DNA from 3 places in the Salinivibrio sp. IB872 genome. Region 1 is predicted to be linked to each of the others. Evidence: predicted binding sites of a transcription regulator. Region 1 holds the regulator's gene; each other region holds the start of a gene.
The links. Region 1 encodes PurR, which represses purine synthesis genes. Its sites were predicted from a motif close to TNANGNAAACGTTTNCNTNA; they were not measured.
Positions count from the first base shown of each region.

Region 2: a site for PurR is predicted at 10,060-10,079, ahead of glyA (serine hydroxymethyltransferase). Genes of this name have one in related genera too.
Region 3: a site for PurR is predicted at 7,175-7,194, ahead of purE (5-(carboxyamino)imidazole ribonucleotide mutase). Genes of this name have one in related genera too.

Region 1 covers NZ_MUFO01000059.1:10,711-13,938, forward strand. Annotated here, with positions in the region: gene BZJ18_RS15785 (FecCD family ABC transporter permease) at 1-924, shown strand, start outside; gene BZJ18_RS15790 (heme ABC transporter ATP-binding protein) at 921-1,697, shown strand; gene purR (HTH-type transcriptional repressor PurR) at 1,958-2,962, shown strand; cyclic di-GMP riboswitch class I at 3,143-3,228, shown strand, end outside.
Region 2 covers NZ_MUFO01000006.1:95,576-108,185, reverse strand. Annotated here, with positions in the region: gene BZJ18_RS04780 (AbgT family transporter) at 559-2,055, shown strand; gene tadA (tRNA adenosine(34) deaminase TadA) at 2,154-2,672, shown strand; gene BZJ18_RS17345 (hypothetical protein) at 2,669-2,830, opposite strand; gene mltF (membrane-bound lytic murein transglycosylase MltF) at 2,838-4,307, opposite strand; gene purL (phosphoribosylformylglycinamidine synthase) at 4,671-8,561, shown strand; gene glnB (nitrogen regulatory protein P-II) at 8,710-9,048, shown strand; gene BZJ18_RS04755 (YitT family protein) at 9,131-9,748, opposite strand; gene glyA (serine hydroxymethyltransferase) at 10,267-11,517, shown strand; gene nrdR (transcriptional regulator NrdR) at 11,700-12,149, shown strand; gene ribD (bifunctional diaminohydroxyphosphoribosylaminopyrimidine deaminase/5-amino-6-(5-phosphoribosylamino)uracil reductase RibD) at 12,146-12,610, shown strand, end outside.
Region 3 covers NZ_MUFO01000056.1:5,519-14,703, forward strand. Annotated here, with positions in the region: gene rsmB (16S rRNA (cytosine(967)-C(5))-methyltransferase RsmB) at 1-549, opposite strand, end outside; gene fmt (methionyl-tRNA formyltransferase) at 665-1,609, opposite strand; gene def (peptide deformylase) at 1,617-2,129, opposite strand; gene BZJ18_RS15475 (LysM peptidoglycan-binding domain-containing protein) at 2,247-3,308, shown strand; gene dprA (DNA-processing protein DprA) at 3,298-4,407, shown strand; gene BZJ18_RS15485 (DUF494 family protein) at 4,410-4,883, shown strand; gene BZJ18_RS15490 (DNA topoisomerase family protein) at 4,912-5,469, shown strand; gene BZJ18_RS15495 (5-(carboxyamino)imidazole ribonucleotide synthase) at 5,466-6,614, opposite strand; gene purE (5-(carboxyamino)imidazole ribonucleotide mutase) at 6,619-7,101, opposite strand; gene hemF (oxygen-dependent coproporphyrinogen oxidase) at 7,280-8,197, shown strand; gene aroE (shikimate dehydrogenase) at 8,201-9,025, shown strand; gene BZJ18_RS15515 (DUF1488 domain-containing protein) at 9,022-9,185, shown strand, end outside.

The DNA of each region.
Region 1 (3,228 bases):
ACCAGTTTACAGAGCTTAACCCCTTGGCATGACAATGTTGAGCCGCATGTACTCGCCATCGTTCAACAAGTTCGATTACCTCGAACCTTGCTGTGTATTTTTATCGGTGCATTGCTCGCCGTTTGCGGCACGTTGATGCAGGGGCTTTTCCGCAACCCTCTCGCTGACCCGGGTATTATCGGTGTCTCTGGCGGCGCATCATTAGGAGGCGCACTGGGCTTGCTATTGCTCTCTTGGGGCAGTATCGAGGCCAGCTTTGTGTTTTCGGTGCCTGCCTTTGCGTTTATCGGTGCACTACTGGCAACCCTATTTGTATACAGAATTGGCACAACGGCCATGGGCAGTTCGGTGACCATCATGTTGCTAGCGGGCATTGCGATCAGTGCTTTGTCCGGCGCTGCATTAGGCTTGATTAACTATGTGGCGGATAATCAAACGTTACGAGACATCGCCCTTTGGTCGATGGGGTCACTGACCGGTGCAACTTGGGGACAAATTGTTCTCACTGGCATCGCTGCATGCTTACTCACGGTATTTGCCTACCAGCGCGCACGCCACTTAAATGCCCTTTTGCTCGGTGAAAACGAAGCGGCGTATTTGGGCATTGATGTACACCATTTAAAACGCCTACTCATTGTTGTAACCGCGGCGGGAATGGGCATTGCGGTAAGTGCTGCCGGTCTTATCGGCTTTGTGGGTCTAGTGATCCCACACATTGGGCGTTTAATTGCCGGCCCGGATCACCGCACACTGGTGCCCTTATCAGCCATTCTTGGTGCCCTGTTACTGACCTTGGCCGATATTGTTGCCCGTGTCATTGTCGCCCCCGCCGAATTACCTGTTGGCATTATTACCGCCCTAATGGGGGCTCCTTTCTTTCTATGGCTTCTTATTCAACAACGAAAAGCAGTGGTTCACGAATGACAGATTCTGCGCTTCAAATCTCCAAGCTCAGCTATGCGCTTAACGGCCGTCAACTACTAAGCGAGATTGATCTCGCCTTTACTGCCGGCCAGTTACACGTTTTACTCGGGCCGAATGGTGCGGGGAAAAGTACACTGTTAAAGCAATTGATTAGCGACAAACATCAGCATGGCAGTGTGCAGTTTTGGCAACAGCCAAAAAGCCAGTGGCAAGGCGAAGAATTTGCCCGACGAGTTGCCTTCCTTCCCCAACATAGCGGGCTCACGTTTGCATTCTCCGCGCAAGAAGTGGTCGAGATGGGAGCGACACCACTAAAGGCAAACCGAGAACAGATCGCGGCCCTTGCTAACGAGCAACTAACGGCATGGGATATTAGCCATCTTGCTCATCGACCGTATCCGATTTTGTCTGGCGGTGAAAAACAACGCGTACACATGGCGCGCGTATCATTACAGCTGGCACAAACCGCACCAGATCAAGCGATACTGATGCTGGATGAACCCACTTCGGCCTTAGATATTACCCATCAACATTACACCCTAAAGCGCTGTCGAGCACTCGCTGACCAAGGAATGACAGTGCTATTGGTGTTGCACGATCTGAATTTGGCGGCGCAATACGCCGATCAACTGCATTTTCTGAAAGCAGGTCGAATCGTCCTATCCGGCGATCCGTGGCAGTGTTTTAGTAGTGATAGAGTGGCAGACATCTACCAATACCCGCTGACCGTACTGACTCATCCGGAGCATAACTGCCCACTGATCGTGTCTTAATTGATAAATACATCATAGCTGGCTCACAAAACCGTCTGTTGGTCCATTTTCGCTGATCAGACCAATTGCGAGTGTGCGCCAACCTAAGTAAACTGAGAGCGCAACCGATTAGCTATGAGAATGAATGAAATCGGATTCGTTACCTTCGCAACCGTCTGATGTGCCGGGATTGTGAAAGACATCGCCGCTGACGAACAGCGGCGTTTTTCTGTAAGGTCGCGAGTAACGATCCCTACGCATTACTACAAAGAAGAATCAAGATGGCAACGATTAAAGATGTCGCGCGTCTCGCCGGTGTATCGACCACGACGGTGTCACACGTGATAAACAAAACCCGCTTTGTCGCCGAGAAGACGACTGAGAAAGTATGGCAAGCGGTTGAAGAGTTAAACTACGCCCCAAGTGCTGTGGCGCGAAGCTTGAAATGCAACACAACACGTACACTGGGTATGCTGGTGACCAAATCCACCAACCCCTTTTTCGCCGAGCTTGTTCACGGTGTGGAAGACTATTGCTACAAGCAAGGCTACACACTGATTCTCTGCAATACCGAGGGTAACCTCGAAAAGCAACGCGACTACCTGCGTATGTTGTCAGAAAAGCGCGTCGACGGACTCATTGTAGTGTGCTCTGATCTCAACGAAGATTTGATGCTGTTATTAGAAAAAAAACGCGATCTGCCTATGGTCGTGATGGATTGGGGCAGTCACCATATCGATACAGACCGCATAGAAGATAACGCTGAATTAGGCGGTTACCTTGCCACCAAACACTTTATTGATAATGGACATACTAAAATTGGCTGTATTTCTGGCCAAATGGATAAAAATACCTGTAAGCATCGCTTAAACGGTTATTTCCGTGCGTTAAAAGAAGCCAATATTCCAGTGAATGAAAATTGGCTGATTGAGGCAGATTTCGAAGCCGATCAAGCGCAAATTGCCGCGAAGCAATTGGCGACGATGTCAGACCGCCCGACCGCTGTCTTTTGTTTTAATGACATTATGGCATTAGCGGCCATTAGTACATTTAACGAGCACGGCTTGAAAGTGCCAGATGATATATCGGTGATTGGTTACGATAATATTGATCTCACCGAGTATTTCTCGCCACCATTGACAACTATTCACCAGCCCAAACGCCGTCTAGGCAAAACGGCCGTCAAGCTCTTGCTCGCGCGAATTGCCAACAACGAGACTCAACAGCAAGTGTTCGAAWTGCAACCTGCACTAGTGAGTCGGCAGTCAGTTAAAACACTATCTTAATGTTTTAATGAAACTTTTATGAAGAGCACCGTCAATGTCTTGGCGGTGCTCTTTTACGCGACTACTCTTCCGGTAGTGCTTTTACTCTAGTTCATCAATTACACCCACCCTGAACCAAGATCACATTTTGTTCGATGGGAGAGGACGACATCGGTGTCTAATTATTATATGCTTAATAGCGTTTGAACAAGGCAAACCATGGCGCAAGCATGGGACTCAAAGCCTCCGGCCTAACGGTAATTTGACATGATGTCAAAATATCAACG
Region 2 (12,610 bases), on a different contig from region 1:
TAACGGCATGATATAACAGAAAATCCTGAGGCAAAAACTTGCCCGAGTAAGCCAGTATAAAAATAAGTGCTTATATAACAGATGTTTATGGGGGGGATGGGGCAGCGAAAAAACGGCTATTAATTTTCTATAAATTCGAAGCTTCTCCAATTAACGCCCAAACAAGGAGAGTTATTCAGCGAATAAAAATTGGCGATAAGAAGATAGCCAGTCAACACAGCGCTCAAGGTGAGCATCAAAGAGTCACTGTGCGACGTTTATTCTCTATTACTATGTGCTTTTTTGTTTCTAAATGTTTCAGGGTCGTCCCGTCATTGCGGTTTTTTGTGCTGAAAAGCAAATATACCTGACGGTTAACATTTTGCTAACAGGGTGGTGTGTAGCTAACTATGCTGATTTTTGCTTTACTGGGGCCGATATTTCATTAATTTGTCATTAAAGGCAGCGTCAGGGCATGTGCTGTGGCGACATTGAAACAATATGGAGTGAGCTGTGAGCAGTCAACTTAGTCAGTCAGCGGATGCTGATGGCCCGCGAGGGTTAGACCGGTTTTTAAATATGATTGAACGGGCAGGAAACCGTATTCCTGATCCGGCACTGTTGTTTTTCTGGGGCTTGATTACCGTTTGGGTATTGTCGGCCATTTTATCGCAAGTTGAGTTCGATGCCGTTCACCCGCTGACGGGGAATGCGGTGCAAGTGAACAACCTACTGACCGGCGATGCGCTCGCACACTTTCTAGCCAACATGGTTAGCACTTTTACTGGTTTTGCGCCGCTGGGCATTGTATTGGTTGCGATGTTAGGGGTGGGAGTGGCTGATCAGTCAGGCTTTATCACCACCGGTCTGAAGAAAATGCTGAGTGTGACGCCGAAGCAAGCGCTTACACCAATGCTGATTTTGGTAGCGATTGTATCCCACACTGCGGCGGATGCAGGCTATGTGCTGGTGATCCCACTAGGTGGGATTATCTTCCATGCGGCAGGACGCCACCCATTGGCGGGGATTGCCGCCGCGTTTGCCGGTGTCTCGGGGGGATTTTCAGCGAACTTTATTCCGTCTGGCATTGATCCTTTGCTGGCAGGCTTTACCGAATCAGCCGCTCACGTATTGGATGATACCTATCAGGTGAACCCACTCGCAAACCTCTACTTTACCGGACTGTCATCGATTTTGATTGTGGCATTAGGCTGGTTTGTAACCGAGAAAATCATTGAACCGCGCCTTAGCCGCACGCCGATTGATGAGGATGCTGAAGACGCTCCTGACCTTGGTTCATTCACGGCGATTGAAGGTAAAGCCTTTAACCGCGCAGGCTTGGCCATGTTGGTGGGAATTGCTGCTCTTGTTGCTGCTGCGTTGCCGGAAACATCGCCGCTTCGCTCTCCTTCAGGGGAACTGACCGCATTTGATGCGCCGATTATGCAATCAATTGTACCGCTGATTTTCGTGCTCTTTATTATTCCGGGCATTGTCTACGGCAAAACTGCAGGTACCTTTAAAACCAGCCAAGACGTAATCAAATCCATGTCGGATACCATGGCGACCATGGGCGCGTATATGGTGATGGCGTTCTTCTGTGCGCAATTTTTGGCTGCATTTACCCAATCCAACATTGGTACTTTGTTAGCACTCAACGGCGCTGAGTTGCTGCAATCGATGAAATTGCCGGGTGAAATGACGATTGTGGGTATGATCCTGCTCACCGCCATGGTCAACTTGTTGATCGGGTCGGCATCGGCAAAATGGGGACTGATTGGTCCGATTCTCGTACCAATGCTGATGGTTGTCGGCATTTCGCCTGAGCTATCACAAGCGGCGTATCGTGTGGGTGACTCTGTCTCTAACATTATTTCGCCATTGATGGTGTTCTTCCCGCTAGTGGTGGTGTATTGCCAGCGCTATTTGAAATCGACCGGGATTGGCACTGTGGCTTCGTTAATGATCCCATACTCCATCACTATGCTGGTGGGCTGGACGCTTTTCCTTCTGGCTTATTGGGCGGTTGGGTTGCCGTTAGGCATTCAAGCAAGCTATCAATACTTGGTTCAATAACGCGTTCCTACGTGACGACAGACAAGCCGGCCTTCGAGCCGGCTTATTTGTGTCGTATACTTGGCGCCATCTCAATGGGTGAAGTTACAGGGTTTTGAATGAGCGAGTTGCAAACGCCATCAAACGAGCACGAAAAATACATGCGCCACGCCATGACGCTGGCGGAAAAAGCCGAGCAAGAGGGTGAGGTGCCAGTCGGGGCTGTGGTGGTGTACCAAGGGGAGATCATCGGGACCGGATGGAACCGTTCAATTACCCAACATGATGCCTCTGCGCATGCGGAAATCATGGCATTGCGCCAAGCAGGTCAAGTGCTGGGGAACTATCGCCTGATTGATGCTGACTTGTATGTCACTTTAGAGCCTTGTCCAATGTGCGCTGCGGCTATGGTACATAGCCGTATTCGCAACGTGTATTTTGGTGCCTCCGACCCTAAAACCGGAGCGGCAGGATCGGTGATGAACTTGCTCAGTTACGAGGGCGTGAATCATCACGTGGCATCGCAAGGGGGGGTGCTTGAGGATGCTTGCCGTGAGCAGCTTCAAGCGTTTTTTCGTCGTCGCCGAGCCGAAAAAAAAGCCGCTAAAAAAGCGGCTCGAGAGCAGGGCGAGGGTTAAAACGCATCGTCAAAGGCGGCGAACTCGCGGATGGCAAACGTACGTTGTCGCCAAAGTACTTTCTTGTGCATATTTTGACGCATGCGCTTACGCCGGTTAGCGGCGGAAATCGTGTTTTTACGGAAGTTACTTCTCACGAGCCGTTTTCTCGGAACCATACTGCCCTCATTGCTGTTGCTGGTTAGCGTCGCTTTGTGGTGACGTTTCGTCAGTGTCTGTGACGGTTTCAGACTCTTGCTCAGGCGCTGGCGCGACAATGGTTTGTAGGCCGCCTAAGTCTTCAACCTGCTCATTGTCGAGCGCTTCAATATGCGCTTTTTCATAGCCTAGAATACTTTGATAATAACGGCGGATATTTTCGACGTAGCTTAACGCCTCGTATCCACGCGCATAGCCGTAGCGTGTCTGGGTATAATATTGGCGCTTGGCGAGCATGGGCAGACGCTTTTTCACATCACTCCACGAGTTAGGGTTGGCCCCTTGTGCCTCCGTGAGGCGGCGTGCATCCATCGTGTGGCCAAAACCGATATTGTACGAGGCAAGCGCGAACCAAATACGTTCGTGCGGGTTCACGCTATCCGGTACGCGTTCCAATACCCGTTGCAGATAAAGGGCGCCGCCTTTAATGCTTTGCTCGGGATCAAGCCGGTTGCGTACGCCGACAGATTTTGCGGTCGGTAAGGTCAGCATCATCATGCCGCGCACGCCAGTCGGTGAAATAGCGCGCGGGTTCCAATGTGATTCTTGATAAGACAGGGCGGCGAGCAAACGCCAGTCAAATTCATTGGCGTATTTTTTAAATAGCGGCTCCCACTTGGGCAGTTTGCTCTCAATCGCGCGCAAAAAGGCGCGGGTATCGACGTAATCAAACTGATCCACGTGACCAAAGTATTTCTCTTCCAAAATCGCCAGTTCGCCGCTTTGAGCAAGGTCACCAAAAAATTCCACCATCAGGGCGTAAACGCTGCTATCGCCTTGCTTTTTCATAAACCAAGCGACTGGCTCGTCTTCGCTCAGTTCCATCGCGACGGTGATATCAGGGTGGGTGCGTTGGATCAGTGCAATGTCGACGGAGTCGGCAATGGTAAAGTCGATGTCACCATTCGCGACTTGTTTGAGGAGTTCGTCGTCATCGGCATCTTGGACGATTTGCCAAGACAGTGCAGGATGGGCTTGTTTCAGTGATTGCAAGGTTAAGTCATGACTGGAGCCTTCAACCACTGCCATTACAGCATCATCTCGGTTGAAGTCATCGACATCACGCGGTCGCCAGTGGCCGTTTTTATACACTACTTGTTGGCTAACAAAATAGTACGCAGGACCGGGGCGAAAGGCGTCAAGGCGTTGCGGTGTGATGGTCAGGCCCGCGGCAATAATGTCAACATCGCCGCGCTCAAGGGCGGGAAAGAGGCCGGAGAGCGTGTAGGTAGGCGTCATTTCCAATTTTACGCCCAGCTTATCGGCAAAGCGCTTGGCTAAATCATAATCTAGGCCGGTTGGGCCATTAGGACCGATGTAATAAGAAAGCTGATTATTGAGTGTGCCCACTCTTAGCACGCCGCGATCGCGGATTTTTTCGAGAGTCGTACGGTCATCAAAATGCCAATCACAGCCCGCCAAAGGCAGGGTTAGCAGCACAAGGGCCACGCAGGCAATCCAAGATGGCAGAATAAATCGACGCTGTCTCAAAGGCTGTTGCTCTTGTTGCGGGCCGGCGTGAATACACAGGCCGTGATCAATGGACCCTCCATTCTACGTGAATAGGCGTCCGACCGATAGAGGGGAAATTTTTTGCGCAAACGGTTGCGTCAGGTGTGTTGCCCGCGAGGATTTTCCCCTATAATGGCCGCCGCTTGCTTAAAAGGCCAGCAAGAAATGGGCGTGAACCTGCAGACAGCAAAGGCTGTCAGTGTGAGTTGTGATACCCAAGTTTACATGCCAACGCGTGTTAATTTGGGTATACCCCTTTCACTAACTGCTAACGAGAGACGTACGCACATGGATATTTTGCGTGGTTCCCCCGCACTGTCTGAGTTTCGTGTCAATAAACTGCTGGCTAGCTGTCAAGCGCATCAGTTGCCAGTCACGGCACTGTATGCTGAGTTTATTCACTTCGCTGATTTGCATCACCCCTTGGATAGCGCGAGTCGCGAAAAGCTCGAAAAGTTGCTGACTTACGGGCCCACTTTACCGCCGCATGCGCCTGAAGGGACGCTGTTTCTCGTTACGCCTCGTCCCGGCACCTTGTCGCCGTGGTCATCCAAAGCAACCGATATTGCCCATAACTGTGGCTTGGACGCGGTGAAACGCTTGGAGCGCGGTACGGCGTACTATATTCAGTTATCTGCTCCTTTGACCAGTGAGCAACACGCAACCTTAACCGGATTGTTGCACGATCGGATGATGGAAGCTGTGTTCAGTGAGCTTGAGGCTGCCGCGGTGCTATTCGAGCAAGCGGAACCTGCGCCGATGCATAGCGTAGACATTCTATCAGGTGGCCGCGCCGCCTTAGTCGAGGCCAACCAAGCCCTAGGGTTGGCACTGGCAGAAGATGAAATTGACTATCTGGTCGAGAACTTCACCCAGCTGGGGCGTAATCCTAACGACATCGAACTGATGATGTTTGCGCAAGCCAACTCAGAGCATTGTCGACACAAAATTTTCAATGCCGACTGGACTATTGATGGTCAAAAACAGCCTAAGTCGCTGTTTAAAATGATCAAAAATACCTATGAGCAAACCCCAGATAACGTGCTGTCGGCGTATAAAGACAACGCAGCCGTGATGACGGGCTCAAACGTTGGGCGCTTTTTCCCCAGCCCTGATAGCCACACTTATCAATATCACCATGAGCCGGCTCATATTTTGATGAAGGTGGAAACCCACAACCATCCTACTGCGATTTCACCGTGGCCAGGCGCGGCAACAGGCTCTGGCGGTGAGATTCGTGATGAGGGGGCAACCGGTGTCGGAGGCAAACCCAAAGCAGGATTGGTCGGTTTTTCCGTCTCTAACCTCAAAATTCCGGGCTTCGTTCAGCCGTGGGAGCGCGATTATGGCAAGCCTGAGCGCATTGCTACTGCGCTCGATATTATGCTGGAAGGCCCGCTAGGCGGCGCGGCGTTTAACAACGAATTTGGCCGACCTAACTTGCTGGGTTATTTCCGCACCTATGAGCAATTGGTGACCTCGCATGCCGGTGAGGAAGTGCGTGGCTATCACAAACCCATCATGATCGCCGGTGGAATGGGTAACATCCGCGACGGCCATGTGCAAAAAGGCGAGATTGACGTGGGCGCCAAACTGATTGTGTTAGGTGGTCCGGCGATGAACATCGGCCTTGGCGGCGGTGCAGCATCGTCGATGGCATCCGGTCAATCGGCGGAAGACTTAGACTTTGCCTCGGTACAGCGTGAGAATCCAGAAATGGAGCGTCGCTGCCAAGAGGTGATCGATCGTTGCTGGCAGCTTGGCGACGATAATCCGATTGCCTTTATCCACGATGTGGGCGCAGGTGGACTGTCCAATGCGATGCCAGAGCTGGTCGATGATGGCGGCCGCGGTGGACGCTTTAACTTGCGTGACATTCCTAATGATGAGCCGGGAATGAGTCCGCTCGCCATTTGGTGTAACGAGTCACAAGAGCGTTATGTCTTGGCGGTTAAACCGGAAAATATGGCGCTTTTCGAAGCCTTATGCGAGCGTGAACGGGCGCCGTACGCTGTGATTGGTGAGGCCACCGATGCGCGTCATCTGTCGCTTGAAGACAGCCACTTCGACAATACTCCTATCGACATGCCGATGGATATCTTGCTGGGTAAAGCGCCCAAAATGCACCGGGATGTGACGCGTCAGCAAGTGACAGGTACCGCGCTTAACACCCAAGGCATTGAGCTAGCGGAAGCCTGTGAGCGTGTTTTACGCTTACCGGCGGTGGCGGAGAAAACCTTCTTGATCACCATCGGTGACCGTTCGGTGACCGGATTGGTTGCGCGTGACCAAATGGTCGGCCCTTGGCAGGTACCCGTCGCTAACTGTGCGGTCACGGCGGCCAGCTATGACAGTTATCACGGTGAGGCGATGGCGATGGGTGAGCGAACGCCTGCGGCCTTGCTCGACTTTGCTGCTTCTGCCCGTATGGCGGTCGGCGAAGCACTTACCAATATTGCCTGTGCCGATATTGGTAGCCTGACTAACATTAAACTGTCTGCGAACTGGATGTCCGCGGCAGGTCATCCGGGCGAAGACGCCGGCTTGTACGAAGCGGTTAAAGCCGTTGGCGAGGAGCTGTGTCCTGAGCTGTCACTGACCATTCCGGTGGGTAAAGACTCGATGTCGATGAAAACCCAGTGGCAGCAAGACGGTGAAAACAAAACCGTCACCGCGCCGATGTCGCTGATTATCACCGCCTTTGGCCGCGTGGAAGATGTGCGTCGTACCGTGACTCCACAACTGCGTACCGATAAAGGTGATAGCCACTTGATTGCGATTGACCTCGGTGAGGGCGCGCAGCGTCTGGGCGCAACCGCGTTGGCTCAGGTTTACCACCAATTGGGCGATAAGCCTGCCGATGTCACCAGCAGCGCCCGCCTAAAAGGCTTTTTCAATGCGATGCAAACCTTGGTAGCAGAGCAAAAGCTACTGGCGTATCACGATCGAGCTGATGGTGGACTGTTCGTCACCTTGGCGGAAATGGCGTTTGCCGGTCACACCGGTATTGACGTGGATATCGCCCGTTTAGGCGACGATGCCTTATCGGTGTTGTTTAACGAAGAGCTGGGCGCGGTGATCCAAGTGGCGACGCAAGATCTCGAGCGTGTTAATGCGGTGTTGGATGAACATCAATTAACCGCATGCAGTCACCTGATTGGCGGCCTAAGTGATAGCGATGAGATTATCTTGCGTCACGGTGAGGCGCCTATCTATCAAGCCAGTCGCCAGCACTTACGTCAGGTTTGGGCTGAAACCACCTATCAGATGCAAGCGCGTCGCGATAATCCGGACTGCGCTCGTCAAGAGTTTGACGCCAAGCAGGCGGCCGATCCTGGGTTGCACGCCAGCCTGAGCTTTGACGTGCATGAAGATATTGCTGCGCCATATATCGCTACCGGTCAACAACCGACGATGGCTATTTTGCGTGAGCAAGGCGTGAACTCGCATGTGGAAATGGCCGCCGCTTTCGATCGCGCTGGCTTTAACGCTGTGGACGTTCATATGAGTGACATTCTCTCAGGACGCGTCAGTTTGGACGGTTTCCAAGGGCTGGTGGCCTGTGGCGGTTTCTCTTACGGTGACGTGTTAGGCGCTGGTGAAGGTTGGGCGAAATCCATTCTGTTTAACAGCCGCGCGCGCGATCAATTCAGTGACTTCTTTACGCGTGAAGATACCTTGGCACTTGGCGTGTGTAATGGCTGCCAAATGCTATCGAACCTGCATGAACTGATCCCAGGCGCCGCACACTGGCCACGATTTGTTCGTAATGAGTCGGAGCGCTTTGAAGCGCGCTTTAGCCTAGTGGAAGTGCAATCAAGCCCATCCGCCTTCTTTGCTGGGATGGCGGGTTCACGGATGCCCATTGCGGTATCGCATGGTGAAGGACGTGTTGAGGTGCGTGATGCAGAGCATCTAGCGGCAATTGAGGCGTCAGGTACGGTGGCGTTGCGTTACACCGATAATCACGGCCAGCCAACACAAGCGTATCCTGCCAACCCGAATGGCTCACCAAATGGCATTACCGCGCTGACCACTGAGTCGGGCCGCGTCACCATTATGATGCCGCACCCTGAGCGGGTATTCCGTACGGTTGCTAACTCTTGGCACCCTGATGATTGGGGCGAAGACAGTGCGTGGATGCGCATGTTCCGCAACGCGCGGGTCACACTGGGATAAGCCTTATACCAATCAAAGCCGCCAATCTATGGCGGCTTTTTAGTGATAAGCGTGAATCGATGGATGATTTTTTATCCGGCTGCGATACAATTTCAGCTAAACAACTGATCCATCAGGACCGGCTGCGGCCAACGAGAAGGATAACGGAATGAAAAAAATTGAAGCCATCATCAAGCCATTTAAACTCGATGACGTACGCGAAGCACTTGCCGACGTGGGCATCACGGGGATGACTGTCTCAGAAGTAAAAGGTTTTGGTCGTCAGAAAGGTCATACTGAGCTTTACCGAGGCGCTGAATACATGGTGGACTTTCTGCCTAAGGTCAAGCTGGAAGTCGTGGTCGCGAATGATGTCGCAGAACAGTGTGTTGAAACCATCATTGATACCGCACAAACCGGTAAAATTGGTGATGGTAAAATCTTTGTCTTCGATGTTGAACGCGTGGTGCGTATCCGTACCGGTGAGGAAGACGAAGAAGCGATTTAATATCGCGAGTTGGACTAATACGGTAAGCAACAAAAAGCCAAGCGTGATGCTTGGCTTTTTGTTTGTGTGGCGTGGTGATTGACTACGCGCTAGGGTTGGCCGGATGCGCTTGATAACGACCCGGCTTATGATTCATCGCCAAGACTAAGTTGAGCACAATCGCGCCAACCACCGACCACATCAAGAGATTGAGGTCGATGAGGAAGAAAGATAGCGCCAGGATGGTACAGTCGATACCCATTTGCAGTTTTCCTGCCGAGATCCCAAACTTGTCCTGACAATAAAGCACTAGTACGTTAAAACCGCCTAAGCTGGCATTGTGGCGGAAAATCATCAACATGCCGACGCCCATCAGCAAGCCACCAATGACCGCACAATAGGCGGGGGCCAACCAAGTGATTTGAAAAAAGTAGGCGATATGGTCGGCCATCACGGACACCGCGCCACCGGCGAGTAAGCTGCGCACAGCAAAGCGCGGGCTCATGCGAAACCAAGCCATCAAATAAAACGGACAGTTACACAGAAAGTACAGGGTGCCGAAGGACAGGTCAGTAAATTGGCTGACTAACAAAGCAAGGCCAGTCGTCCCGCCGGTTAACAGTCCGGCCTGTTGCAAGAAAAACACCCCTTGTGCGACGAGAAACGCCCCAGAGGCAATGGCGATCACATCTTCTTTTAAGCTGTGTTGATATCGGCTCACACGGCTTCTCCCTACATAAACAGCAACAAAAAGTCCGCCAAAACCCAACTGGGGCGGCGGTTAAATAAGGTTAATGGGAATTGCGGGCGCGGATTTTATCGCCAAATGAGAGTAATAAAAAGTCAGCCAAGTAAATCACTGGCTGATAGGATGTCAGCAATTTGATACTCGCGTGTAAATTGTTTACAGCGCACAATCTGCGTTTCTGTATGGCGGACTAATCTGGCACAACCGACGTATAAAAAAAACGGCCGATTGACACTACCTGTTGCAGTGGTTTTTTTGTAGAATGACGAACGCAGTAATGGCGGTAGCGTAAACGTTTGCGTCAGGCTTTTAAAACGCCGACTTTTCCGCCTGTTTGCCTTGGTTTAGTCACTTTAAATGTGTAAGGCGACTAACCCAAGGTGTGGTGCACTATGCCATATCAAAACCATTCGAGCTATCGGGCCAACTTGGGTACGGGTAGCATTCGCTTTAAGGGTAATAGCCCGCCACCATTGAGTCAGGAGAGACAAATGCTAAAGCGTGACATGAAAATTGCGGATTACGATCCGGCACTGTTCGCAGCCATTGAAGAAGAAACGGCTCGTCAGGAAGAACACATTGAGCTGATTGCGTCAGAAAACTATACCAGCCCACGCGTCATGGAAGCGCAAGGCTCTCAACTGACCAACAAATATGCCGAAGGCTACCCCGGCAAGCGTTATTACGGCGGCTGTGAGCATGTCGATAAAGTGGAAGCTCTTGCGATTGAGCGTGCGTGTGAATTGTTTGGTTGTGAATATGCCAACGTGCAACCTCACTCAGGCTCACAAGCCAACAGCGCGGTCTATATGGCGCTGCTAAACCCAGGCGACAAGGTTTTGGGCATGAGCTTGGCGCATGGTGGCCACTTAACGCACGGCTCTCCGGTCAACTTTTCAGGCAAACACTATGAAGTGGTTGCGTACGGCATTGATGAAGCGGGTAAGATTGATTACGAGCAAATGGAACAGCTCGCGCTGGAACATAAGCCGAAAATGATCATTGGTGGTTTCTCTGCCTATTCGCAAGTGGTGGATTGGAAGCGTATGCGTGAAATCGCCGACAAAGTGGGCGCTTGGTTCATGGTGGATATGGCACACGTTGCTGGTTTGATTGCAGCAGGCGTGTATCCAGATCCATTGCCACATGCACACGTGGTCACCACCACCACCCACAAAACCCTCGCAGGGCCGCGCGGCGGTTTGATCCTGTCCAATGCGGGTGAAGACCTCTACAAAAAGCTCAACTCTGCGGTGTTCCCAGGTGGTCAAGGTGGCCCACTGATGCACGTAATTGCGGGTAAAGCTGTCGCGTTTAAAGAGGCGATGGAGCCTGAGTTTAAAGCTTATCAAGCGCGCGTGATTGATAACGCTCGTGCGATGGTTAAAGGGTTCCAAGCACGCGGTTATAACATCGTTTCAGGGTCAACCGACAACCACTTGTTCTTGGTTGATTTGATTGACAAAGACATCACCGGTAAAGAAGCGGATGCTGCGCTTGGTGCCGCGAACATCACTGTGAACAAAAACAGTGTGCCGAACGATCCACGTAGCCCGTTTGTCACCTCAGGCATTCGTGTGGGGACGCCAGCGATTACACGCCGTGGCTTTAGCGAGCAAGACGCTGAACAGCTCGCGCATTGGATGTGTGATGTGTTAGATAACATCAATAATGAGCAAGTGATTGCTGAAACTAAAGAGAAAGTTCAAGCCATTTGCCGCCGCTTACCGGTTTATGCGTAACCGTAAGCGTTGTAAGTGAAAAAGCAGAGGCGCCTTCAGGCGCCTTTTTTATGCGTGGTTAGCCACCGATTCTTAGCGAAATCAGCTTTGCGCACAGAATCGTTACAAACTCGCCGTTTGCAGGCTTTTTCATAATCGCAAATCGGTTACACTAACGGGATGATATTGAGGAGGCTAGCCCCATGCACTGTCCATTCTGTGGTGCAACCGACACCAAAGTGATCGATTCTCGACTCGTCGCCGATGGCCATCAAGTTCGTCGTCGTCGCCAGTGTTTGGCGTGCGCAGAACGCTATACCACGTTCGAAACGGCAGAGCTGGTGATGCCACGCATCATCAAAACCAATGGTAATCGTGAGCCTTTTGACGAAGAAAAGCTGCGCGGTGGCATTCAGCGCGCACTGGAAAAACGGCCTGTCAGTGCGGACGATATTGAAAAAGCGATCAACAGCATTAAATCACGCCTTCGCGCTACCGGTGAGCGAGAGATTAGCTCCGCCTCGGTTGGTAACTTAGTGATGGAAGCACTCAAAGAGCTCGATAAAGTGGCGTATATCCGTTTTGCCTCTGTCTATCATAGCTTTGAAGATATTCGTGAGTTCGGTGAAGAAATTGCACGGCTGCAAAAATGAGTAACAACCAACGCGATAACACCATGATGGCGCGCGCACTCGCGCTTGCCGCTCAAGGGCGCTTTACCACGACCCCGAATCCCAATGTGGGCTGTGTGATTGCGCATGGTGACGACATTGTTGGTGAAGGGTTTCATCTTGCTCCCGGTGGGCCACATGCCGAGGTACACGCTTTAAAGGCGGCGGGGGAATGTGCACAAGGGGCGACAGCTTATGTCACCTTAGAGCCTTGCTCTCACTATGGTCGCACGCCACCGTGTTGCGATGCCTTAATTGCCGCTAACGTCAGTCGCGTAGTGTGTGCCATGCAAGATCCCAATCCTCAAGTGGCAGGGAGAGGCATCGCGCGCTTACAAGAAGCAGGTATTGAGGTGGTCGTCGGTGTGATGGCGGAGCAGGCCAAGGCGCTAAACCCCGGCTTCATTAAGCGAATGCTCACCCAAATGCCGTATGTACAGCTT
Region 3 (9,185 bases), on a different contig from region 1:
ATCAGGGCGATGGTACTGACGATTAACCCGCAGCCACATGGGCGCTTTTTGATGGTTGGCCGCGACAATCGCCTGCCATTGCTCGGGATAGGCTTCTTGTAACCGCTTGAGTAGCCAACTGGGGTGGCAAAACTCGCCGGCGGCATTGGCGCTACTGGCTTCATCTAACGCGGTTTGCTCGCGTTGATATTGACGCAAGATGGCATTGATCAATCCACGAAGTTGAGGGCGCTTGAGTGTTTGGGTGGCGTTCACGGTTTCAGCCACCGCAGCATGCGCTGGGATGCGCATATAGCCTAATTGATACAAGCCGACCAGAATGAGGTGATGAAAGACACGTTGTTTGCCTTTCAGTGGCTTATCCATCAAGGATTGCACGATTTGCTCAAGGCGTGGCAACCAACGTAAGGTGCCATAACACATCTCTTGTAATAAGGCCGCGTCACGCGGTGCGATACGTTGCTGGGCTAAAGGCAGTTGTTGTGACAGGGACTGACCCTGATCGACAACTTGATACAGAACGCGGGCAGCCGCGGCTCTTACATTCATGCTGTTACCTACATTGCAGCCAAGTGGCGAGTAGTATGCCACCAAGGGGCGTTAACCAATAAAAAAGGCCAGTGGACTGGCCTTTGAATGACGATGACACGGTAAACCGTGTTCATTATAGCTGTGTACCAATCTCAAACCATTCACGGCGCGCGTTGAGCAGCTCATGGGCTTGCATGGCTTTTTTACCGGGAGGCTGAAGCTGTGTTAGCTGGAGTACACCTTTGCCGGTAGCAACCTGAATACCGTGCTTGTCGGTATTGATCACCGTGCCAGGTGTGGCGTCGACATCAATGTCGAGCACATTGGCCTGCCAGACTTTGATATTTTGCTCTTCCAAGGTGAAGTAGCTGACTGGACGTGGATTAAAGGCGCGAATGCAGCGTCCGATAAATGCAGCATCTTGTGTCCAATCAATTTTGGCTTCTTGCTTGGTCAGCTTCTCAGCATAGTTGGCTTTGGCATCGTTTTGTGGCTCGGCAAGAATAATGCCGTTGGCCATGTCATTGAGACAATCAATCAAGGCTTGGGGCCCCAATTCTGCCAAACGCGTATACAAGCTGGCACTGGTATCGGTTTCTTCGATAGGCAGCGTGGCGATTTTTAGCATATCGCCGGTATCAAGGCCTTCGTCCATCTGCATGATAGTGACACCGGTTTCGGTATCGCCCGCCCACACGGCACGCTCAATTGGCGCGGCGCCGCGCCAACGTGGCAAAATAGAGCCGTGGACATTCACACAGCCCAATCGCGGTGTATCCAGTACTGCTTTGGGCAGGATCAGCCCGTAAGCGACCACCACCATCACGTCAGCGTTTAAGGCTGCCAGTTCCGCTTGCGCTTGTTCATCACGCAGCGTGCGGGGTTGATACACGGGTAAGTCATGCTCAAGCGCGAGCTTTTTCACTGGGCTTGCCGTGAGCTTCTTGCCTCGGCCTGCCGGTTTATCTTCGCGGCTATAAACCGCAATCACCTCATGCTCACTGTCGAGCAGGGCTTGCAAATGGCGCGCGGCAAAATCCGGCGTGCCCGCAAATACAATACGCAGCGGTGTACTCAAAGTGACCTCAGCTTGCTTTTTGGTTAGCGCGTTTGATTTTTTCCATCTTCTGCTTGATGCGTTGACGCTTCAATGGCGAGAGGTAGTCAACAAACAGCTTACCTTCTAAATGGTCAAGCTCATGCTGGACACAAATGGCCAACAGATCGTCAGCATCAAACTGATATGGATTGCCGTCGCGGTCTAACGCTTTCACAGTCACTTCGGCGGCACGTGGCACTAAGGCACGGGAACCCGGTACGGACAGGCACCCTTCTTCGATACCGTCTTCACCCCGTTTTTCGATGATCTCTGGGTTAATTAACACCATAGGGTCATCGCGGGTTTCTGAGATATCGATCACTACAATGCGTTGGTGAAAGTCCACCTGGGTCGCCGCGAGGCCAATACCGTCTTCGTCGTACATGGTCTCGAGCATGTCGTCGACCATTTTTTGGATCTCAGGCGTCACTGCTTCCACCGGCTTGGCGACGGTGCGAAGACGCTCATCTGGGAATGTTAATACGTTCAATAAAGCCATAACGTCTCATAAAAATTGAACTGTGCCGAAAGCGGCACGGGGTAATTGGGTTAATTCTAGACATTTTGACAGCCAATTGACAGCATCAGCATCATCCGTCTGGTGAGGAAGACATTGATGACAAGAAAGCTATTCAATCTCGCCGCCGCTGGGCTATTGGCTATCGCGCTACCAGTACTGGCAGCCGGCCCCGCCGAGAGTCAGCGATATGTGGTTGAGCGAGGGGATACCCTGTGGGATATCGCCGCTGCCTTTTTCGATAACCCTTGGCAATGGCCTGAAGTGTGGTACGCAAATCCGGCCATAAAGGATCCCAATCTGATTTATCCCGGCGATGTGCTCACCCTCACATGGCAAGCGGGAAAACCGACCGTTAGCTATAAGCCCAGACGTGCGATTGCAGCAAAGGGAGATACGCCCAACACGCCAGCGCTGAGCAGTGTGGATCCTGTGCTGCTGCCGTATTTACAGCAGGACATACTGGTTGAAAAGGCGCGTTTGGTGGCGCTGACTCGCGTCCTTGGCTCGACGGATGGACGTCAATATCTGTCAGTACACGATACCCTATATGTGGATGCGTCCCTGAGTGTTAAGGATTGGCAAGTGTTTCGGGTTGAGAAAACCTTTTTACGCCCTGCGCCGTCAGAGGCTAGCGCCGAACCTACCGCGATGGTGAGCTTAAAACATGTGGCTGATGGGCGTATTCGTGCGCGAAGTGAAGGCCGCAGTGTGATGACATTGACACGGGTGGTGCAGGAAGTGCGCCCCAATGATGTCTTGTTACCTTTGCCCGAGAACACGCATCCGCGTTTTTGGCCCCAAGCGGCTCAAACTGATGCCACATTATTGGGGCATCTGTATGGCAGTGAGTATGTCGCGAATGGTCAGCTTGTGGTACTTGATAAAGGCGCCAATGATGGCGTGACAGCCGGGCAAATGTTTACTGTCACTGAAGCTGGTGCCAACGTATTAAATGGCCCTGGTGAGTATCGCTATCAAAACGCAAGTGACAGTGCTGCGCAGCCGATGACCGCCTTGCCTGATGTGACGGTGGGACAAACCATGGTGGTTCGGGCTTATCCGTGGGTAAGTTTGGCGGTGATCACGCAAGCGCGTCAGCCGATCAAAGCCGGCATGCATGCGGTGCCACCGTCCCCTCAACTGGCCTATGCGCGATAAATCCCTGCGAGGGTGGTTGATACTGACCCAAGTGCCGCGGTTGCGCGTTTCGCAGCGACGCGCGCTGTTGGCCAAAGTGCCCATCGATGCGTTGAGTGAGCAAACTGCTCATGATCTTGCCGCGGTTGGTTTAACCGCTGAGCAGTGTCAGGCCGTCACGCATCCCAATCATGCCATGATTGAGCGTAGCCTTGAGTGGGCGAGGCAAGAGAATTGCCACCTGATTGGCTTTGACCACCCAGCTTACCCTGCATTACTCCGAGAAATCGCACGGCCGCCTTTGCTCTTGTATGTGCAAGGCGATCTGACTTGCTTGGCGATGCCTCAATTGGCGATGGTGGGCAGTCGTCACGCGACCCCGCAAGGTTTAGAAACGGCGTATCAATTTGCTAAACAATTGGTTGAGCATGGTGTTGCGATTACCAGTGGGCTTGCGCTAGGTATCGATGGCCGAGCACACAAAGGTGCTCTTGAAGGCCACGGCAAGACATTAGCAGTGCTAGGAAGCGGGCTTGCCAATGTGTATCCTGCACGACATCGTGCATTGGCTGAGCGGATTGAAGCACAAGGCGCACTGGTCTCAGAGTTCTGGCCAGAGGCTCCGCCAAGGGCTGAGCACTTTCCGCGGCGCAATCGACTGATCAGTGGGTTATCGGCAGGCGTATTAGTGGTAGAGGCCGCGCCACAAAGTGGGTCGCTGATCACGGCACGTTATGCACTTGAGCAAAATCGTGATGTGTTTGCGATTCCTGGGCCCATTGACCAAGTCCAGTCGCGTGGGTGCCACCAATTGATTAAACAAGGGGCCACACTCACAGACTGTGTCGATGATATCTTGCATGAAATTGATAGCCTGATAAGCTTCGCCGCGTGTCAACAAACCGAATTATTTAGTGACGCGCCTAAGTTAGATACACATGAAGGATTGCCATTTCCTGAGCTGTTGGCTAACGTAGGTACTAAAGCGACGTGTGTCGACGTACTGGCTGAGCGCTGCAACCAACCGGTTCACGAAATCATGATGCAGTTGTTAGACTTAGAACTCCAGGGGCTTGTAGCAGCAGTACCCGGTGGCTATGTCAGAACGAGGAGGGGCTAGCCATGATGGACATTCTTATGTACCTGTTCGAAACCTACATCCATAGCGATGTGGAAGTGATGATCGATCAGGACGAGTTAGCAGATGAATTGTCCCGTGCGGGTTTTCATCAAGACGATATATATAAAGCCCTGAACTGGCTTGAAAAGCTGGCACAGTTGCAAAATGCGGATAAACAGCCTTACCTATCAGGCAGTGCCCAAAGCTCGATCCGAATCTATACCGAGCAAGAAACACGCTTTATTGACCAAGAAAGCCGAGGCTTCCTTTTATTCTTGGAGCAAGCAGGGGTACTTTCACCGGAAACGCGTGAAATGGTCATCGATCGGGTGATGGAGCTCGAGACCCAAGAATTCTGTCTTGATGACCTAAAATGGGTCATTTTGATGGTGCTGTTTAATGTGCCCGGTAACGAACGTGCATATACACAGATGGAAGAAATGCTGTACGACGTACAAGAGGGATACGTGCACTAACGCTTATCAATGACAGTAAAAGGTGTGAATGAGTAAAGATAACACCCCGAATACCCATGAGCGCTGCCCGGAATGTGGCAGCGCTCTTGCGTTTAAATCGGGCAAACGAGGCCCGTTTCTGGCCTGTACGGCCTACCCAGACTGCCACTATACCAAAGCGTTACATCATGGTGATGGCCATGTAGTAAAAGCCCTTGGCGTGGCTTGCCCGGCGTGTCATCAGGGAGAATTGGTGTTACGCCAAGGTCGATTCGGTATGTTTATTGGCTGTGATCAGTTCCCGCAATGTACGCATATCGAAAAACCGGATGAACCGGATCATACTACCCTCACTTGCCCTGCCTGCCACAAAGGTGAGCTGGTGGAGCGCACCTCGCGTTACGGCAAGCGCTTTTTTGCCTGTGACCAATACCCGAAGTGTCATTTTGCGGTAAACGCACAACCGATAGCCGGCACCTGCGAGCAATGTGGCTTTGCGCTGCTGGTGGAACGCAAGAAAGGCGGCAAGACGGTGCATCAATGTGCCGATAAACCCTGCAGCGCGATTCAAGGTGAACCGACTGCAGAATCGGAAAGCGAGGGTTAATCGGTTTGCGCGGCGAGAGCCAAGGCAGCCGATTTTAAGCCGTGAAAAGCATCGTCGGGGAGGTAGCTGGCGAGGCTGGCTAACTTGGTGGCAAGCGCCGCGTTCGACGTGGCCGTGACATTAATATGGCCCACTTTGCGTCCCGGACGAGGCGTTTTGTTATACCAATGCACATGGGCATCACGATAGGTCGCAAGCGGGACACTGCCTTGGCCTAAGATATTAATCATCGCCGTCGGCTGGATTAAATCGGTCGGGCCGAGGGGTAAGCCGCTGACGGCGCGCAGGTGGTTTTCAAACTGGCAACACGCGCTACCTTGCTGTGTCCAGTGACCGGAGTTGTGCACCCGAGGTGCTATCTCGTTCACCAGCAAGCTGCCGTCTACATCAAAGAATTCCACCGCGAGCACTCCCACATAGTTAAGCGCGCTGGCAATCTTTTCCAACATGTCCGCGGCCTGTGTTTGCAAGGCATGCTCATCCGGGCGCACCACAGACAAGGTTAATATCCCATCATGGTGGTGGTTTTGGGTCAGGCTATAACTGGCAAATTCACCATTCGCGCCACGCACACCAATCAGTGACACTTCTCGGTCAAAGGGGATCATGGCTTCGGCAATGATGGCTTGGCCATCGCGTTGCTCTGGCGCGCTAAGAAAGGCGTCGAGCTCGGCCCATAATGCGTGAAGATCATCGCCGTCACGATAGCGCCACTGTCCTTTGCCGTCATAACCATCCAAGGTGCTTTTGAGGACCAAGGGTGTCCCCAGTGCGTCGACCGCCTTTTCTAAATCAGCTTGTGTATACACCACTCGGTATGGCGCATTGGCGACGCCTGCTTGCATCAGCAGAGCTTTCTCAATTTGGCGGTCGCCACCGGTTAGAATCGCCTGAGCACTGGGGCGTAACTTCCCGCTTTGCTCGCATTGGTGCAAGATATCAGCGGGGATATGCTCAAATTCTGCGGTAATAATATCTGCGCCAGCGATGGCCGTATTGAGGCCGTGCCCCAAAGGTTGCAGCGTCAGTGGGTGAATAATGTCGCCACTACGCACATCATAGGCGCTGACGATAAGATTGAGCGGCGCGCCGGCCAAGGCCATCATCCGAGCCAGTTGTCCCGCGCCTAACACCAGAATATTCATGGCCTTACCCTTGTGGGTTGGGTTGAGCGAGAACGGCCTCAGTTTGCGCTTGGCGGAACGCATCCACTTTTGCCATCAAATCAGGGTCGGCCGTTGCGAGAATTTGTGCCGCAAGGAGGCCTGCATTCGCGGCGCCTGCGTCACCAATAGCAAGCGTGCCCACAGCTACACCTTTGGGCATTTGAGCAATAGAAAGCAATGAGTCCATTCCCTTTAATGCTTTTGACTGGACCGGAACGCCGAGCACCGGCAGGCTGGTGTGTGCGGCGGTCATCCCAGGCAGATGGGCGGCACCACCGGCGCCGGCAATAATCACTTTAATCCCGCGCTCGGCCGCTTGTTGGGCGTAGTCGGCAAGTAACTGTGGTGTGCGATGGGCAGAGACAATACGGGTTTCGTAAGGGATGGCAAAGTGATCCAACATAGCCGCTGCATGTGTCATGGTAGGCCAATCGGATTGCGAGCCCATGATGATACCGACAGTCATAATACGTCCTTCTTGATGACAAGCGTGAATAAGATAAGCTGAGCGTGACGCGAATTATACCCAGATTTCATCGCAAGGAAAACGTTTGCGTCAGCGGTGGGGGATGAAATTCCGTCAAGATCCCAGTGCGTGGATCAGGTAAAGTAAGCACATAGTCTCAGTAACAAAGGATGTGAGCGTGGCACACGGTCAGTCGACAATTGATAAGCAAGCCGTGAAGGCTTTTTTCCTCCAGCTTCAAGATGATATTTGCCAACAGCTTGCGCAAGAAGATGGCCAAGCGTGTTTTTTTGAAGATGCGTGGGAGCGTGAGAAAGGGGGCGGTGGCCGCAGTCGCGTCCTGCGTCAGGGCCAAGTATTTGAGCAAGCGGGAGTGAACTTCTCGCACGTATTTGGCGATCAAATGCCTGCCTCGGCGACCGCGCACCGTCCAGAGCTTGCTGGGCGCTGTTTTGAGGCCATGGGGGTGTCGTTAGTGATCCATCCTCATAACCCGTACGTGCCGACCTCGCACGCAAACGTGCGGTTTTTCATTGCCGAAAAAGAAGGTACAGATCCTGTGTGGTGGTTTGGCGGCGGCTTTGACCTCACACCTTTCTATCCGTTCGATGAAGACTGCCAGCACTGGCATCAGACCGCCAAAGCCTTATGCGCGCCTTTTGGTGATAGTGTGTACGCTGATCACAAAGCATGGTGCGATCGCTATTTTTATCTGCCCCACCGTGATGAAACCCGTGGCGTCGGCGGGCTTTTCTTTGATGATTTGAACCAATGGCCATTCGAACAGTGCTTTGCCTACACCCAAGCGGTTGGAAAAGGCTTTATCGATGCCTACCTGCCGATAGTACAGCGCCGCAAAGCCACGCCTTATGGTGAGCGAGAACGCGATTTTCAGCTTTATCGCCGCGGACGCTATGTCGAGTTTAACTTGGTGTATGACAGAGGCACGCTATTTGGCTTACAAAGTGGTGGGCGTACCGAATCTATTCTGATGTCGATGCCGCCGATGGCGCGCTGGGAATATAACTGGTCACCTGATGAAGATGCACCGGAAGCGAGACTTTATCGCGACTACCTTAAACCGAGGGAGTGGTAACGGATGACCGATCGTTATTGCGTGGTAGGCCACCCGATTGGCCACAGTAAGTCGCCGCAGATCCACGCCGCATTTGCGACGCAAACCCAACAAGACATCGACTATCAAGCCATTGAGGCGCCGCTTGAAGGCTTTGTGACCACCATGCAGGCGTTTTTTGCGCAAGGAGGGCGCGGCGCCAATGTGACCGTACCTTTTAAACAGCAAGCGTATGAATGGGTTGATACACTGACAGAGCGTGCCCGCCGCGCCGGTGCCGTGAATACGCTGGTTAAGCAAAGCGATGGTTCCCTACTGGGTGATAATACGGACGGGGCAGGTTTGGTAACTGACTTACACTACCACCATGTGGCACTGCGCGATAAGCGCATTATGGTTGTGGGAGCAGGCGGTGCAGCAAGGGGTGTGTTGCTTCCTTTACTGGAGCAAGAGCCAGCATTGCTGATGATAGTGAATCGCACCGAGCAAAAAGCCCAGCAATTAGCCGCTGCATTTGGTGAGGCCGGACCGATCACCAGTCATGCCGTGGATAAACCCATGGCGGCGCCCGTTGATGTGATCATTAATGCGACCTCGGCGAGCTTACATCAAAGCCATCCCCCTCTCCCGCAAGGAGCGATTGGCCCAGCGACCACTGTCTATGACATGGTGTATCAAGCTGGCTGTACAACCAGCAACCAATGGGCGCAACGCCAAGGAGCAGGGCGATGTTTAGACGGCTTGGGCATGCTGGTGGAACAAGCGGCGGAAAGCTTTGCTATATGGCGTGGCTGTCGGCCGCAAACCGAACGTGTGCGCGAGCAGTTAAGAGAGGCACTCAGTCGATGAATCAATCCCTTATTCTGGCTGCGGACGAAGCGCAGGTCGATACCGCAAAGGCGCGTGTTTGTTTCTACGGCCAACTTAATGGTGCGTTGTTAACATGTGCTGTCCGCTTTACCACCTTATCAGCGCTCGCCGGCTGTGCGGTAGACTCGGATAATGCGCA